Regions from separate parts of the Pseudoalteromonas sp. AWH4_217 genome, predicted to be linked through region 2. Evidence: predicted binding sites of a transcription regulator. Region 2 holds the regulator's gene; each other region holds the start of a gene.
The links. Region 2 encodes sigma-54, which starts transcription at its own class of promoters, with help from an activator protein. Its sites were predicted from a motif close to GTTGGCACGNNNNTNGNNT; they were not measured.

Region 1: ACXAH1_RS00505 (DUF2726 domain-containing protein) is a predicted target of sigma-54. The motif match lies at 2,394-2,412, and genes of this name have one in related genera.
Region 3: flgB (flagellar basal body rod protein FlgB) is a predicted target of sigma-54. The motif match lies at 2,138-2,156, and genes of this name have one in related genera.

The regions. Positions count from the first base shown of each region.
Region 1 is NZ_JBSWYM010000001.1:105,975-111,473, forward strand. It holds gene arcB (aerobic respiration two-component sensor histidine kinase ArcB) at 1-1,115, opposite strand, end outside; gene folE2 (GTP cyclohydrolase FolE2) at 1,387-2,307, shown strand; gene ACXAH1_RS00505 (DUF2726 domain-containing protein) at 2,451-3,041, shown strand; gene mtnN (5'-methylthioadenosine/S-adenosylhomocysteine nucleosidase) at 3,168-3,875, shown strand; gene ACXAH1_RS00515 (cobalamin biosynthesis protein CobD/CbiB) at 3,877-4,827, shown strand; gene tyrS (tyrosine--tRNA ligase) at 4,889-5,499, opposite strand, start outside.
Region 2 is NZ_JBSWYM010000002.1:28,234-33,732, reverse strand. It holds gene lptA (lipopolysaccharide transport periplasmic protein LptA) at 1-28, shown strand, start outside; gene lptB (LPS export ABC transporter ATP-binding protein) at 25-750, shown strand; gene ACXAH1_RS01900 (RNA polymerase factor sigma-54) at 795-2,303, shown strand; gene hpf (ribosome hibernation promoting factor) at 2,329-2,616, shown strand; gene ACXAH1_RS01890 (PTS sugar transporter subunit IIA) at 2,619-3,074, shown strand; gene rapZ (RNase adapter RapZ) at 3,087-3,932, shown strand; gene ACXAH1_RS01880 (HPr family phosphocarrier protein) at 3,929-4,207, shown strand; gene mgtE (magnesium transporter) at 4,388-5,499, shown strand, end outside.
Region 3 is NZ_JBSWYM010000004.1:362,011-367,509, reverse strand. It holds rRNA gene rrf (5S ribosomal RNA) at 138-252, shown strand; rRNA gene rrf (5S ribosomal RNA) at 299-413, shown strand; one part of gene ACXAH1_RS06860 (IS630 family transposase) at 938-1,517, opposite strand; one part of gene ACXAH1_RS06860 (IS630 family transposase) at 1,516-1,967, opposite strand; gene flgB (flagellar basal body rod protein FlgB) at 2,191-2,601, shown strand; gene flgC (flagellar basal body rod protein FlgC) at 2,604-3,035, shown strand; gene ACXAH1_RS06845 (flagellar hook assembly protein FlgD) at 3,051-3,728, shown strand; gene flgE (flagellar hook protein FlgE) at 3,766-5,109, shown strand; gene ACXAH1_RS06835 (flagellar basal body rod protein FlgF) at 5,224-5,499, shown strand, end outside.

The sequences.
Region 1 (5,499 bases), on a different contig from region 2:
AGGCCCTTTTGCTCTGCAATAAGACCCGCAAAGTTCACTACATCATTGATAAAGTCCGAGACATTAATGCTGTCTGTCGCAATATCCAGTTGTTCCCTGTCTATCTTGTCCAGGTCAATAATATCATTGAAGATATTACCCAAAGTTTCAGCACTGGAAAAAACGGTGTTGCACCAGCTCTTTTGCTGCTTTGTCAACTCGGTATCGAGCAACATACGGGTCAGTCCGACAATACCATTGAGCGGTGTACGAAGCTCATGGCTCAATGTGGCAATAAATTTCCCTTTGTCTTTGTACGCTGTTTCAAGCGCCTGCTCCGCTTCTTTACGGCTGGTGATATCACGTCCAAACGCCAGCAGCCCGATATATTGCCCATCGTCATTTATGAAGGGCAGCTTACGCATCTCAAACCAACAGTTTTCATTGGCGACAGGATACTCGACATCGACATTGATAGATTGCTGGGTCTCAATAACGTGCTCATCGGTTTGCAGCACCTCAGGAATGTCTTGCTCACCAAACACCTGCTGTACCGTATGTCCGATGAGTTCTTCGCTGGTTTTACCAATGACTTGTTCGAATTTCTTGTTGCACCCGGCAAACACCCCGCGCTCGTCACGGTAGTAAAACAAATCGGGGGAAGAATCCACAATACTGCGCAACAGCATACTTTGCTGCGCCAGCTCTTGCTCAGCTTTACGGCGCTCCGAAATCTCTTTACGTAGCTCTGCAATCGCCCTGTGCTTGGCATGCAACGCCATTTTCCGCTCATCGATTTCATTATTTAGCCGGTTGATATTGTCTTTGAGGGTCTGATTGAGCAACTTTTCCTGCTGCGTGGCTGATTCGAGATACTCCTTTGAAGCATCAAGCTGGCGCATTGCATAGATGGCAACAGAAAGCAGCAATGGCGAGGTCAAGGCCGCAAACAATACAACGGACAGCACATTGACCAGTGTCACTTCACCAAGTGCGACGTAATAAAACATGCACGCCAACACCAGAGACACGATCAGCACAAATGCATAGGCGACAATACCCGCCCAACGGTCCCCGTAGTTCCTAATCAAATTTGATAAAATTCGGGCCCAGGTCCCAAATGAAGAATCAAGCATAATAAAATCACCTAGTTAACTTCTACATTATACCTGACCCAAACACAGAAGCGAGTGACCAAAAGTCGCAAGCGACATTGCACAAACCAAAATAACCCCGCCAGCTCCCGTATTCAGGGTCTTTCATCGGTGTTTAGAAAGTCGACTTAAGCGTATGATTTTTTGCACACTTGGGCGATTTTTTTACCAGATAATTTCCAATGGGCTCGGCAAGTTGTGACATTTTGGTGTAACATGCCTCCCCCTTATAGTCGTGATTAAGAGAGTTCAAATGCCAACTTCAATGCCTGACATTGCACATTCTGCTGACGCCTTACAAGAAGGTAAGCTGGACTGGGTAGGAATGGGAAATATCGAGCTGCCTTTATTGTTATCCAGCAAAGGGTTGAATGACACACCTGTGACTGCCAAAGCAGACGCATTTGTCAGCCTGGACAGGAAAGATGCCAAAGGCATTCATATGTCACGACTATTTTTGGCACTCGACGAATTGTCGTGTGAACAGAGACTTTCTCCGAGCTCTATTCGTGCGGTGCTGGACAGTTTTATCACCAGCCACGAAGGCCTGAGCCAAAGCGCCAAAGTCACCTTTAATTTCGAATTACCTTTGCGTCGTGCTTCATTACTGAGTGGTAAGCAAGGTTGGAAAAATTACCCGGTTATTATCACAGCTACCCTGCAGGACGGCCAGTTTAACCTGGAGTTAGCCGTTGATGTTACGTATTCATCCACCTGCCCCTGCTCGGCCGCTCTGGCTCGCCAGCTAATCCAAAACGCTTTTGAGCAAAAATTTGCCGGTCAGTCTCTCGACCATGCCAGTGTACATGCCTGGTTAGGTACAACCGAGGGAATTTTAGCCACACCACACTCACAACGCTCAGTGACTAACATCAAAGTAAAACTGGATGAGCACTGTCAGGAGTTTGACATACTGGGTTTAGTGGACCTGGTGGAAGATGAATTGAAAACGCCAGTTCAGGCAGCGGTTAAACGTGAAGATGAGCAGGAGTTTGCCCGCCTTAATGGCCAAAACCTGATGTTCTGTGAAGATGCTGCCAGAAAACTTAAGGCCTTGTTTGAGCAAGAAAACTATCAGGACTACTATATAAAAATAAACCATTATGAGTCGCTGCATGCACACGATGCGGTCGCTTATGCAGTAAAAGGGTTGAAGGACGGTTATCGCATCTAATCCTTCGAGATGCTTTTGGCATCATTTAAGCTCGGTGACAACCAGCCGCCGAGCACACCACCTCATTATCTTCATCAAAAATCACTTTAGGCACACTCTTTGCTTAATAATCACCAAGTCAAATTGTTGTCGTGGAGTGATTTATGGAACTAACATTACTATCTATTCTGGCGCTGGTCGTTATTGCTTCCATTGTTATTTCAAAGTATACGGATACCGGCGGTAACCCCTATCCGTTTAATCGAAAAGAGTCTGTATTTACAACAGTAGAGGCCTCGTTCCTGCAGCTGTTAGAGCGTTCAGTGGGTGACAAGTTTAAAGTTGTGAGCCGGGTCAAGCTGATCGAGATCATCGAGTGCAAACCTGGCTTGTCTAAAAAGGCGCGTCGCTCAGCCATCACCAAAGCGCAAAACAAACAGCTTGATTATGTATTGGTTGATAAAGAAACCCTGAATATTGTTGCCGCAGTTGATCTGGTTAATAACGCCAACAAAAACGGCCACAAAGCGCAGAAAGACTGGTTTGTTAGCGGGGCTCTGGAATCCGCCGGTATTCCACACATTCGTATGAAGGTCAAAAGTGGTTATAAAAGTGCAGAAGTGCGTGCTGCAATCCTGTTCAAACTGGGTAAAAAGCCAGAACCACAAAGCAAGCCGCGTAATCGTAATTACAAGCCTGCGGTACTCTCACCCTCTCAGGCCAAAGCCGCCGCCACTCAGTTAGCCGAGATATAGCCAAGCCTATTTGCTGTCACCCATTATATGGGCTGACAGCAAAACCCTTTCCCCACCTAACTCCATATTCTCAGCACCCATTTATGATATATAATGAGCAGCACTGTTAAAAAATAAGAGAAGACTATGAAAGTAGGCATTATTGGCGCCATGGAACAGGAAGTCACTATCCTGCGTGGCGCAATGAAAAACACGCAAACCGCAACCAAGGGTGGGTTTACTTTTTACCATGGTGAACTGGGTGGTCATGAAGTCACGCTGGTTCAGTCTGGTATCGGTAAAGTCGCTGCAACCGTTGCTACCACTTTGCTTATCGACAACTATACGCCGGATTGTGTGATCAACACAGGCTCTGCCGGCGGTTTCGATCCCGAACTCAATGTCGGCGATGTGGTGATCTCTTCAGAAGTAAAACACCACGATGTAGACGTTACCGCATTTGGCTATGAACTGGGTCAGGTTCCTCAAATGCCGGCAGGTTACAGCGCGCATTCGGCTCTGGTTGATGCAGCTCAGCAAAGTGTTGGCGAATTGGCAGATATTCAGACGAAAGTTGGTCTTATCTGTACTGGTGATTCCTTCATGTGCGATCCCGTACGTATCGATAAGACGCGTCAGGATTTCCCTGAAATGCTTGCCGTTGAAATGGAAGGTGCAGCAATCGCGCAAGCTTGCCATGTGTTAAACACCCCTTTTGTTGTGATCCGTTCATTGTCTGATATCGCGGGCAAAGAGTCGCCACAATCGTTCGAGGCTTACCTGGAAATTGCCTCAGTGAACTCCTCAAAGCTGGTAACAGCCCTGCTGGCTAAGCTGGATCAGGTTTCGCTCTAAGGTGTTAACTGAACAATTGCAAGCCCATACGGGCTTGCTGATATTTCTACTGGCTACACTCAGCGCAATAGGATTCAGAACCTCCAGCCTGTATCACCCCAATGTGCTTATGACCTTGTTGTTTGCGAATCTCGCACAGAAAGTCTGCCGACCAAAAGCCTCTGCGGGTTATCAATTGCTATCCGGAAGTCTCGCATTTGTACTGCCAATCCTGACCATGTTGATATTACTCGCCACACTCGGCTATTTGTCTTTCTACCCCCAGTGGCTTGGTGGCCTGGTACTGTTTCTTTGTCTTGATATCCAACATGAGCGCCGTGCAAAGCGTATTGCCATCTTAGTAAAACAACAACAAAAGGCCGCCGCGCGTCAGTTGCTGAGTGCCATGGTCAAACGGGATGTCGAGCAGCTCTCTGCCATGGGCATTTGCAAGGCTTGCCTGGATAGTCTGGCACTGCGGGGGATCAGACACTTTTATGTGGTGATTATCTTCTATCTTATTGGTGGACCTTTGCTGGCCCTGAGCTATAAACTGATGCTACTGTGTGATCAGGCCTGGCGCAGCAAGATGAGACCAGATGCGTCGTTTATGAAGCCTCTGCAAGTGTGTCTGACGGTATTTGAATGGTTACCCGTAAGGGCGTTAGTCCTAATGATGGCGCTGACACAAAACCTCAATAAAACACTCCATTACCTCAGGCATTATGGCCAGTTTTATCGACCCGGTAACTCGGGCTGGATTTTGACGTTATTCTCGGCGAGTCTGAACACACAACTGGCGGGGCCGCGCTTTTATCAGCAACAGCGCTTTGACAATATGCGCATTGGCAGCGATACCCCTCCTGAACCCGAGACCATTGCACTGATGCTGAAGTTACTGGCGACCATGCGCTGGTTTTTCCTTTGCGCCCTGTGTTTATGCTGGCTAACCGTTAATATTCTGACTCATTAAAAAAAGGCGACCAGATGGTTCGCCTTTTTCATGTTCATATTCGCTTGTTCAGCTCGTCGAATTATTCAACGCTGATTTTAGCGAATTTGCGTTTACCAACCTGATAAATCGCCGTGGAGCCTTTTTCCACACTCAGTTTAGAGTCGGTGACTTTCTCTTCACCATTAAGTTTAACCGCGCCTTGTTTGATCATCCGCATTGCTTCTGAGGTACTGGCTACCAGGCCTGCTTCTTTCAGTACATTGGTAATGAAAGTCGCTGATTCCGCGATGGTAATGGTCACTTCAGGAATATCATCTGGCAGTGCATTTTTCTGGAAGCGCTTGATAAAGTCCTGATGCGCTGCCTCGGCATCCGCTTCACTGTGGAAACGTGCAATCATTTCTTTGGCAAACTCGATTTTAATGTCTCGTGGGTTGCGACCACCAGCTACTTCTTCTTTCAAGCCTGCAATCTCTTCCAGAGATTTAGCACTGAGCAACTCATAGTAGCGCCACATCAGCTCATCAGAAATCGACATCACTTTACCAAACATATCGTTTGGTGCATCTGTGATACCAATGTAGTTACCCAAAGACTTAGACATCTTCTGCACACCATCGGTACCTTCAAGCAACGGCATCATCAGCACAGTCTGCGGCTTCTGGCCTTCTTCTTTTTGTAACTCCCTGC
Region 2 (5,499 bases):
GAATGCACAAAAGAAGGGTAATCCGTGAGTAAGTTAACAGCAACTGCCCTGGCCAAGAGCTACAAGGGCAGACAAGTTGTCAAAAACGTTGAATTGAGCGTTGAGGCAGGCAGCATTGTTGGCCTGCTTGGCCCTAATGGTGCGGGTAAAACCACGACTTTCTATATGATCGTAGGTTTAGTGCCGAGTGACAAAGGCAGCATTCATATTGATGATCAAGATATCACTTTACTCCCAATGCACAGCCGAGCACGCCTGGGCATAGGTTATTTGCCACAAGAATCCTCGATTTTCCGTAAACTCACAGTGTATCAAAATCTGATGGCGATTCTGGAAACCCGAAAAGCACTCAGTAAAGAGCAAAGAGAAGTTATCCTCAACGAGTTATTAGATGAGTTTAATATTCAGCATATCCGTGACAGCCAGGGCATGGCATTGTCGGGCGGTGAACGGCGTCGGGTAGAAATTGCACGCGCGCTTGCGGCAGATCCAAAATTTATCTTATTGGATGAGCCTTTCGCTGGTGTTGATCCCATTTCAGTGTTAGATATAAAGAAAATTATTGAACACCTAAAAAACCGCGGTATCGGCGTATTGATTACAGACCACAATGTGCGTGAAACGCTGGACGTCTGTGAGAAAGCTTATATAGTGTCACATGGTGAACTGATAGCAGCAGGCACCCCGGAGCATGTTCTGGCCGATCAAACCGTGCGGGATGTCTACCTAGGTGAGCAATTCAGGCTATAGTTATAAGATTAGAAGTAAATAACAAAAAGGATTGTTAGAGATACATGAGGCAATCGCTACAGCTGCGCATGGGGCAGCAACTGACAATGACACCACAGCTGCAACAGGCTATTCGTCTGTTACAGTTGAGTACGCTAGATCTCCAACAAGAAATCCAAGAAGCGCTTGATAGCAATCCTTTGTTGGAAGTGGAAGAGGGTGAGTCTGAATCACACGATAATGAAACACAGTCCAAATCGGATACTGAGTTAGATCAACACGCAACCAATGATAGTGACAGCTTTGAGGACTCGGCTGTCAGTGACTATGAGCAAGACAGCGACGCTGCATTAAACAAAGACACCGTCAGTGACGATCTGGCAATGGACGTCACCTGGGATGAGTACATCAGTGCCGCCCCGGCAAGCAGCTCTGGCCCTATGCCAGAAGATGAAACCATCTATCAGGGAAAAACCTCTGAGACGCTGCAAGAATACATGATGTGGCAACTGGAGCTCACTCCCTTTAGCCCAACTGACAGAGCCATTGCTCTGGCAATCGTCGAAGCCGTTGACGACGCTGGTTTATTGACTATCAGCTGCGAAGACATTGTTGAGAGTATGAATCAGGACAATGACGACGAACAAATCGAATTGGATGAAGTCGAAGCCGTACTGAAACGTGTTCAATTATTTGATCCCGTTGGTATTGCAGCCCGCAGCTTGCAGGAATGTTTGTGTATCCAGCTCAATCAGTTTGATCCAGCCACTCCGTGGTTAACCCAAACCAAAGAGATTCTGACGGAACATATCGATCTACTCGCAAGTCGTGACTACCGAACTTTGATGAAAAAGACTAAGCTCAAAGAAGCTGAGCTTAAAGAAGTCATGACCCTGATCCACAGCCTTAACCCCAAGCCTGCCGCCAGTATAGTGCAAGAAGAAGCAGACTATGTGATACCGGATGTCTCGGTGAAAAAAGTGAAAGGCCGCTGGGTTGTTGAACTCAACCCGGACTCTATGCCGAAGATAAGAGTAAACGATCACTATGCCGCTATGTCCCGTTCAGTCAAGTCGAGCACCGACAGTCAGTTTATCCGCTCGCACTTGCAAGAGGCAAAATGGTTTATTAAAAGTCTCGAAAGCCGCAATGAAACTTTATTGAAAGTTACCAATTGCATTGTGCAACAACAACAGGCATTCTTTGAACATGGCCCCGAGGCGATGAAACCTATGGTACTCAATGATGTGGCCGAAATGGTCGACATGCATGAGTCCACAATTTCACGTGTAACAACGCAAAAGTATATGCACACGCCTCGCGGTATTTATGAGTTGAAGTATTTCTTCTCAAGCCATGTCAGCACTGAAAACGGAGGAGAATGCTCTTCGACTGCAATCAGAGCATTGATCAAAAAGCTAATTGCCGCAGAAAATACAGCTAAGCCATTAAGTGACAGCAAAATCGCGGATGTATTGGCAGATCAAGGGATCAAAGTGGCTAGACGTACAATTGCCAAATACCGAGAGTCTTTGGCTATCCCACCGTCGAATCAGCGTAAAAGCTTGATTTAGACGTAACTACAGAAGGAAAATGCTTATGCAACTAAATTTAACTGGTCGACATGTAGAAATCACCGATTCGTTAAGAGACTATGTAACAAACAAGTTTGCGAAGCTAGAAAGGCACTTTGATCACATCAACAATGTGCATGTAATCCTAGATGTCGAAAAGCTCATCCAAAAAGCAGAAGCCACATTACATGTGAACGGAGGGGAGATTTTCGCCTCGACCGAACACCGGGATATGTATGCCGCAATAGACGGACTCATCGATAAGCTTGATCGTCAGGTGATCAAGCACAAAGAGAAGCTAACTCGACACTAATCATGAAACTAAGCTCATTGATTTCACAGGACTGCAGCAAAGCTGCGGTCCTTTTTAATAGCAAAAAACGTATTTTAGAATACATCAGCGAGTTGGCACATAGTCAGCTGCCAGACAGCAATGCCCATGAAATTCTGGATTCACTTCTCAGTAGAGAAAAACTTGGCAGTACAGGTATCGGCAAAGGGATTGCACTCCCCCACGGCCGCCTTCCGGGGATCGATAAAGTCGTCGCTATGCTCCTCGTTAATCAACAAGGTATTGCTTTTGACGCCATCGACAATCAACCCGTCGACATTTTTGTGGCACTCATCGTACCTGAAGGAGAAAATCAACAACATTTGCAGACCTTGGCAACAATCGCTGATAAACTTAAAAACAAGGTGTTTTGTAAACGTATCAGACAAGCTCACGATGATCAGGAGTTATTCTCGATAATTGAAGAGTTTGACAACTAACGGAGAGTTTTTGTGCAGCTAATTATTGTCAGTGGTCGTTCTGGCTCGGGAAAATCGGTCGCTTTGCGTGTACTGGAAGACCTTGGTTACTACTGCGCCGATAATATCCCTGTTAACCTTCTGCCCGCGTTAGTGCGCAGTGTATCCGACAGCTACGATAAAATTGCCGTCAGTATTGATGTGCGCAACCTGCCAAAAGATCAGCAAGAACTCGACGATATTCTGGAGTATTTACCAGGATTTGCTGAGCCGAATATTTTTTACCTGGATAGTGAAGATCAAATCCTGATCCGCCGCTTCTCCGAAACACGCCGTCTGCACCCTCTGTCGTTAGCGGATCTATCGCTGGACAAAGCGATCAAAAAAGAAAAAGAGCTGCTGGATCCATTGATCCGTCGCGCTAATATTACAATCGATACAACGGACATGAGCATTCATCAGCTCGCAGAGCAGATCCGTGAGAAGATACTGGGTAAAAAAGACAAGCAATTAATTATTACGTTCGAATCATTTGGTTTTAAGCATGGTATCCCAAAAGAAGCTGATTATGTTTTTGATGCCCGCTTTCTCCCTAACCCTCACTGGGAGCCAGAGCTTAAGCCTTTGACTGGGCTAGATAAGCCTGTCATTGACTATCTAGCAAGCCATAGTCTGGTGCAAAAGTTCACCTGGCAAATACAAACTTTTGTGCAAACCTGGCTACCACACCTTGAGCGTAACAACCGCAGTTACCTGACGATTTCGATTGGTTGTACTGGCGGTCAGCATCGCTCTGTTTACCTGGCTCAAACGTTGGGTGAACGCTTTGCCCGCACACATAGCAACGTGAAAATCCATCACCGCGAACAAGAAAAATGACACAACGCTTTGAAGATACCTTTTTGATCCAAAATAAATTGGGCCTGCATGCCCGTGCAGCCAGTGTTCTGGCTGAGCTTTCCGCTCAGTTTGACGCCAATATCATGCTATTTCAGGGAGACAAAGCGGCTGAGGGCGACAGCGTGTTGGCGCTACTGCTGCTGGAAAGCAGTCAAGGTAAGGAAGTCAAAGTCATATGTGAAGGGCCTGATGCCGAGCAAGCTTTAAGTGCAATTGGTAATCTGATAGACGACAAATTTAACGAATCCGAGTAGCTCCCTTCCCCTTGTTACGTAGCCACCAGCTGTACTATAGCAAGGCTATTTGCATCACTTAATGCTGCTTTTTAGTTATACTAATTGATATTAAAACAGCTATAATTATCATAAGCCTATAATCAGCGCGCTTTACAATCATGACAAGCTTAATTGTCGACTATCCAATCTGGGACGCCTATGCCTGAAGTTTTTGAACAAGACTACACACTGGAGCTATTACAGCAAGTTACCAATGCCCTCAACAGTGGTCAGTTTGTTCAAGTCAGGCGCACATTAGCCGAAATTCCGCCCTGTGACACCGCATTACTCCTTGAGTCCTCTCCGCATAAGGTCAGAACTCTGCTTTGGCAGTTGGTTGACCCGGATATTCAGGGTGACGTGCTAGAGGAGCTGTCAGAAGACGTACGACTCAGCATCATCGCCAAGATGGAGCCTGAGCTCATTGCTGCGGCAACCGAGGACATGGACGATGACGACCTGGGTGAGGTCCTGAGAAGCCTGCCAGACCCTGTTTATCAGGATGTTATCGGTGCTATGGACTCGCAAGACAGAGCCCGAGCGACACAGGCACTGTCTTATGTAGAGCACTCCGCCGGCGCTCTGATGAACACAGATACGGTGACCATTCGCCCGGATGTATCTTTGGATGTTGTCTTGCGTTACTTGCGCCTTAAAGGTGACCTGCCTGCTGGTACGGATGACCTGTACGTTGTTGACAAAGACAATTGCTTTTTGGGTTCCCTTTCTATCAGTATGTTACTCACCAGCCAGCCTGATAAGCTCGTCAAGGAGCTTATGAATGATGAGCGTGAGACCATTCCCATTTCCATGGATGAAAGCGATGTCGCTCAGTTGTTTGAGCGCCACAACTGGATCTCAGCCCCGGTCGTCGACGATAACGCACATCTGCTGGGCCGTATCACCATCGATGACATCGTTGATGTCATTCGTGAAGATGCAGAGCACAGCCTGATGAGTATGGCTGGTCTTGATGACGAGGAAGATACCTTTGCACCAGTGTGGAAAAGTAGCCGGCGCCGCTCCATCTGGTTAGGGATTAACCTGCTTACTGCACTGATGGCCGCTTTTGTTGCCAGCTTTTTTGAAGGCACCTTAGATATTTTACCGATCCTGGCTGTCTTAAATGGCATAGTGCCAAGTATGGGTGGGGTTGCAGGTAGTCAGACACTGACCCTGGTTATTCGGGGTATTGCACTTGGCCATGTAAATGCTACTAACCAACGCTTTCTGCTCGGAAAAGAATTGGCCATTGGCGCATTAAATGGCCT
Region 3 (5,499 bases), on a different contig from region 2:
CGAAAGAATTTAATACGCTTTTCCAGATTTTAAGTAAGGTGACACCCTCTGCAGTAGTGCGGAAATCGATTCACCTTGCGCAAATGAAATGCTCGCAAACAACGCGATGTCATTAACCATTTGCACGAAAGAATTTGCTTGGTAACCATAGCGTTTTGGAACCACCTGACCCCATGCCGAACTCAGTAGTGAAACGAAATAGCGCCGATGATAGTGTGGGGTTTCCCATGTGAAAGTAGGACATTGCCAAGCTCCTAATTTATTTTAATAAAAATAAAAACAAAATAGAAAAGATTTTCCTGGTGAAAATAGCGTTTTGGAACCACCTGACTCCATGCCGAACTCAGTAGTGAAACGAAACAGCGCCGATGATAGTGTGGGGTTTCCCATGTGAAAGTAGGACATCGCCAGGGCCTTATAAGAGAAAGCCCGATTCGAAAGAGTCGGGCTTTTTTGCGTTTGGAGTAATTTAAAGAAACTGCAGACAGAATGGCGTTGTCTATTCGTCCATGAAGCTGGTATCTAGCAGTCTTTGGACACACTTCCCTGTGGAGGGCTCCCGGCTCGGCGTCCATGCCTCGCGTTCATTGCGCTGCGAAGCGGTGCTTCGGTCGCAATTCACCCATGTGAAAGTAGGACATCGCCAGGGCCTTATTACTAACCCGTTGCAGTAATGCAGCGGGTTTTTTGCTATGTGTGACTTAAAAAGCTGTCGATGAAGCTGTAGACAGAATAGCATCGCCTATTCATCCATGAAGGTGGATTGGATGCTGGAATAGGTCTGCGTTCTCTAAAAAGGCTTATTTCACCTTGCGCAAAGGCCGAGCTAAAGCTCGACTTTGCACGACAAAAGCCCGGTGCAAAAGAGTCGGGCTTTTTTGCGTTTTCACCAATTTGCTCCTTCAAATTGAACAGGTATTATACCATTATTGAATAATTAACTGGTCAGATTTATCCAGTCCCTAAAGCACAATGATTTCACCCTGTCAGCACATGAGATAAACGCATTCCATGCTTCGCTTACCTGATCCAGAATGTCATTGTAGTTTGCAAAGTTTCTGTTTGATAACTTATGTTGTCTGAGCCAACTCCACACTTGTTCTATGGGGTTTAACTCTGGGGAATAAGGTGGCAGCCTAATGAACACTACATTCTCCAGGCCTTTTACCAAACCATCTTTGAAGTGCCAGGCTGCGCGATCCATGACGACCACAGCCATTCTTCCTGGTTGAGTCCTTTGTGATATTTGCTCCAGGTGAGAATACATGACTTCTTTATTCACTAAAGGTGAGATAAGTGCTTCTGTTTCGCCAGTCGTTGGACACACAGCACCAAATAGATAGGCATATTCGAATTGTTGCTGCTTTACAACTCTTGGGCGTGGGCCTTTTTCAGCCCAAACTTTTGTTGTTGAAGTTTGCTGACCAAATCGTGCTTCATCCTGAAACCACACATCAATGCGTTCAGGAAGCAGGTGTCTCGGGGTGTGAAGGATCGTTTCCAGCTCGAAGTTCTTTAAAAGCTTCTTGGTGAGCCTGGTTTCCTTTTGGGTGGATTGACCGACTGCTGATCCATGAGAAGTTTTGCCTTTTCAACAATCTGTGATCGGCTGATAACTCGTACTCAATGTGAAAAGACTCAGATATATACTGCTGAATATCTTCTAGTGTTAGCCGACCACCTTCCATGCGGTTTATAGAGTCGGGTACATATGCTTTAAGCTGCTTCAGTTGTGCATCATCCAGTTTGCAAGGGCGGCCCGAGCGAGGTAGCTCCTCCAAGCCTTCTAATCCATAGTCAAGATAGTCTTTCACCCATTTGTTTACGCTCGTACGACTGACCTTTAAGTATTCAGCAATCTGATAGCGAGGTTTACCTTCAAAGAAATGAGCCAACGCGAGCATGCGTACTTTCTTTCTGGGATCTTTAGTCTGTTTGGAGAGCTTAATAAATTCAGAGGGCTGCAAAATCACTATCGCATCGATGGATGGATATTAGATTTTGACGTTAGATCATAAATTTAATCAATTTGATATTAGGTGATCTCAGCAGTGAATAGCTTAGCTTTTCGACGCCGAATCTTCCTTTACCTGATTGTAGCCTTGTCGGCAATGCGGCAATTTTCCGCCACCATAATATTGGCCTCATTCTTGCTTTTATCTCACTAAGTCAAATTTTTGGAGTCGGGTTATGGCAATTAGTTTTGATAAAGCATTGGGGGTTCATCCCCACACTATGCTGATCCGGTCTCAGCGTGCTGAAATTTTGGCTAGCAATATAGCCAATGCAGATACTCCTGGATACAAAGCTAAGGATATCGACTTTGGTCAGGCTTTTAAAGCGGCAAAATCGGCACAGCTAAGCGGCAATAAGATGGTGAGAACCAATGATAAACACCTTAGTGGTGGGACTCAATTAAATAATGGTATTGAACAATATCGTACGCCAAATCAAGCGGATACTGGTGATGGTAACTCTGTTGATATACAAGTGGAACGAAACTTGTATGTACAAAATGCATTAGAGTACCAAGCTAGTTTGAATTTTTTATCTGGTAAATTTAAAGGGCTGAAGAAAGCCCTTAGTGGTCAAGGTGGGTAATCATGAGTTTATATAATGTTTTTGATATAGCGGGCTCAGGCATGAGCGCTCAGAATGTCCGTCTGAATACGACCGCCAGTAATATTTCCAATGCAAACAGCGTTAGCTCAAGTCAGGATCAGGTTTACCGAGCCAGACACCCAGTGTTTGCTGCTGAATTGAACAAGGCAGCAGCTGCTCATCCTAACACGATGGGATCATCCGTGGGGGTGAAAGTACTGGGGATTGTTGAAAGTGACAAACCACTTCAGGTTGAGTACAACCCAAATCATCCGAGTGCTGACAAAGACGGGTACATCTATAAACCGAATGTGAATGTGGTTGAAGAGATGACAAATATGATCTCTGCATCGCGTTCGTACCAAACGAATGTTCAGGTAGCGGATGCCGCTAAGCAAATGCTTAGCAAAACCTTGCAACTTGGTCAGCGCTAAGTGGGAGTATAGCCAATGAGTAACGACGTCAATTCAGCAACCTCGACCTATGTCGATTCATTGCGTTGGCCAGATAGACAGGTGCCGACAGAAAAGAATGATGAGTTGAAGCAAGAGGATTTCTTTGCGTTATTGACTCAGCAATTGTCCTATCAGGATCCGAGCAAGCCTGCGGACAATGATCAGATGATTGCGCAGATGACGAACTTCACAATGGCCGAGGGAATATCGGATCTGAATTCAAAGTTCGAATCATTGGCTGATTCTATGACTTCTAATTCTGCCTTGCAGGCGTCTACCTTGATCGGTAAAAAGGCGTTGCTAGAGTCGGACACGATTGAGCATGGCCCAGACATGCAAGCACGTGGATCAATCATTGTGACGGAGCCAGTGGAAAAACTGACGGTAAGTATCCTCAATGATAAAAACGAGCTTGTCAGAACCATTGATATGAAAGATCAGCAACCCGGCGCGGTGCGATTTGAATGGGATGGCAAAAATAAAGAGGGCGAGATGCTTCCGCCTGGTGATTACACAATCAAGGCTGAAGGCTCAGTAAATGGCAAGTTTACAGCCTTACCTACGGCGACTTTCAGAAATATAGAGAGCGTCAACGTCAATGGTGCTAGCGGCATCGTTATTAATACTAAAGCAGGTGCCGTGCGACTGACTGACGTCGCAGAATTGGCCTAATTAAAAAGATTTAACCTTAATCGCAAGAGGTGAGAGTATGAGTTTCAATATTGCATTAACAGGTTTAGCTGCGGCTCAGAAAGATCTGGATACGACAGCTAACAACATTGCCAACGTAAATACGACAGGCTTTAAGGAATCACGTGCTGAGTTCGCATCCGTCTATGCATCTTCGGTATTCAGCGCTGGTAAAACAAAAAATGGTGATGGTGTGCAAACCACTATGGTTGCACAGCAGTTCCACCAGGGGTCTCTGAACTTTACTCAGAACTCGCTGGATCTGGCGATTACGGGTGAGGGCTACTTCGCAATGAGTGAAGAGTTGGGTTCTCAAGACTTTACTTATAGCCGTGCAGGTGCATTTAAGCTCAATAAAGATAATTTTATTGTTGATGCTCAGGGCAACTTCCTGCAAGGTTTCCCTGTTGACCCAAGCACAGGTGACACGACATCGGTCAGCTTGAGTACATCTGCTGCATTACAGATCCCAGATGCATCGGGTTCTCCTCGTGCAACAACAAACGTTTACACCTCATTTAATCTGGATTCAAGAGTGACATCGCCTACATTGGCGTTTGATCCAACAGTAAGTGCTTCATACAACAGCTCAACGTCTACAACGATTTATGACAGCTTAGGTGAGCCGCATACACTCCAGATGTACTTTGTTAAAGAAGATCCAGCGACAAACCCAAACCAGTGGCAGGTTTATGCAACACTGGGTGGGCAGTTAGTCGGCCCTGCGGGTGACGGCAGTGTAGCTGGTCCAATTACCGAGTTTGAGTTTGATTCTAATGGTAACCCTGCCTCAACCGGTGATCCAGGTGTACCAGTCTCTGGACCAACTTTTGACCCGTTCAATATCCCGGCGGGTGCAGGCGCGGGGTTGTCAACATTATTGACCAATGGTGCAACCTTCCCGAGCAATATCCAGATGAACTGGCGTGACGAGGCAAATACTAAGCCACCGACACAGTTTGCGAGCCGTTTTGAAGTAAAAGCACTCGAACAGGATGGTGCGACAACGGGTCGACTTGCAGGTATTGATATTGGCTCTGATGGTAAAATTGTCGCTTCTTACAGTAATGGTGACTCTACCTATCTGGGCCAGGTTGCGATGGTTCGCTTCTCAAACTCGCAAGGCTTACAGCAAGTAGGCAACACAGGGTGGAAAAAGAGTTTAACATCAGGTGAGCCTATTGCAGGTGAGCCAGGGTCAGGTACGCTGGGAACCATCAACTCCTCAGCACTCGAGCAGTCGAATGTTAACCTGACTAACGAATTGGTTGACCTGATCAGTGCACAGCGAAATTTCCAGGCAAACTCCCGGGCACTGGAAGTGAACTCAACACTTCAGCAGAACATTCTGCAGATCCGATAATCACCTTCATCACCTCTCAAGGCCGCTCAATGCGGCCTTTTCATTTTCTTGACGATCATGTTGGCATTTATATTGCTTTAATCAGTATAGATTGAACAATTTTAGGTCGTTCCCATGGATAAAATGCTGTATGTCGCCATGTCTGGTGCCAAACAAAACCTGGTTGGTGTCGGGCTGAAAGCGAACAACCTGGCCAACGCCAATACCACCGGATTTAAGGCAGACTTTGCACAGGCCCGCTCTATGCAGGCTTTTGGTGAAGGGCTTCCTACCCGCGTGTTTGCTATGCAGGAGCGTCCGGGGACTATGATGACGGGCGGGGCTATCACTGAAACGGGGCGTGATCTTGATATCGCGGTTGATGAAAAGTCCTGGATCAGTGTGGTGGAT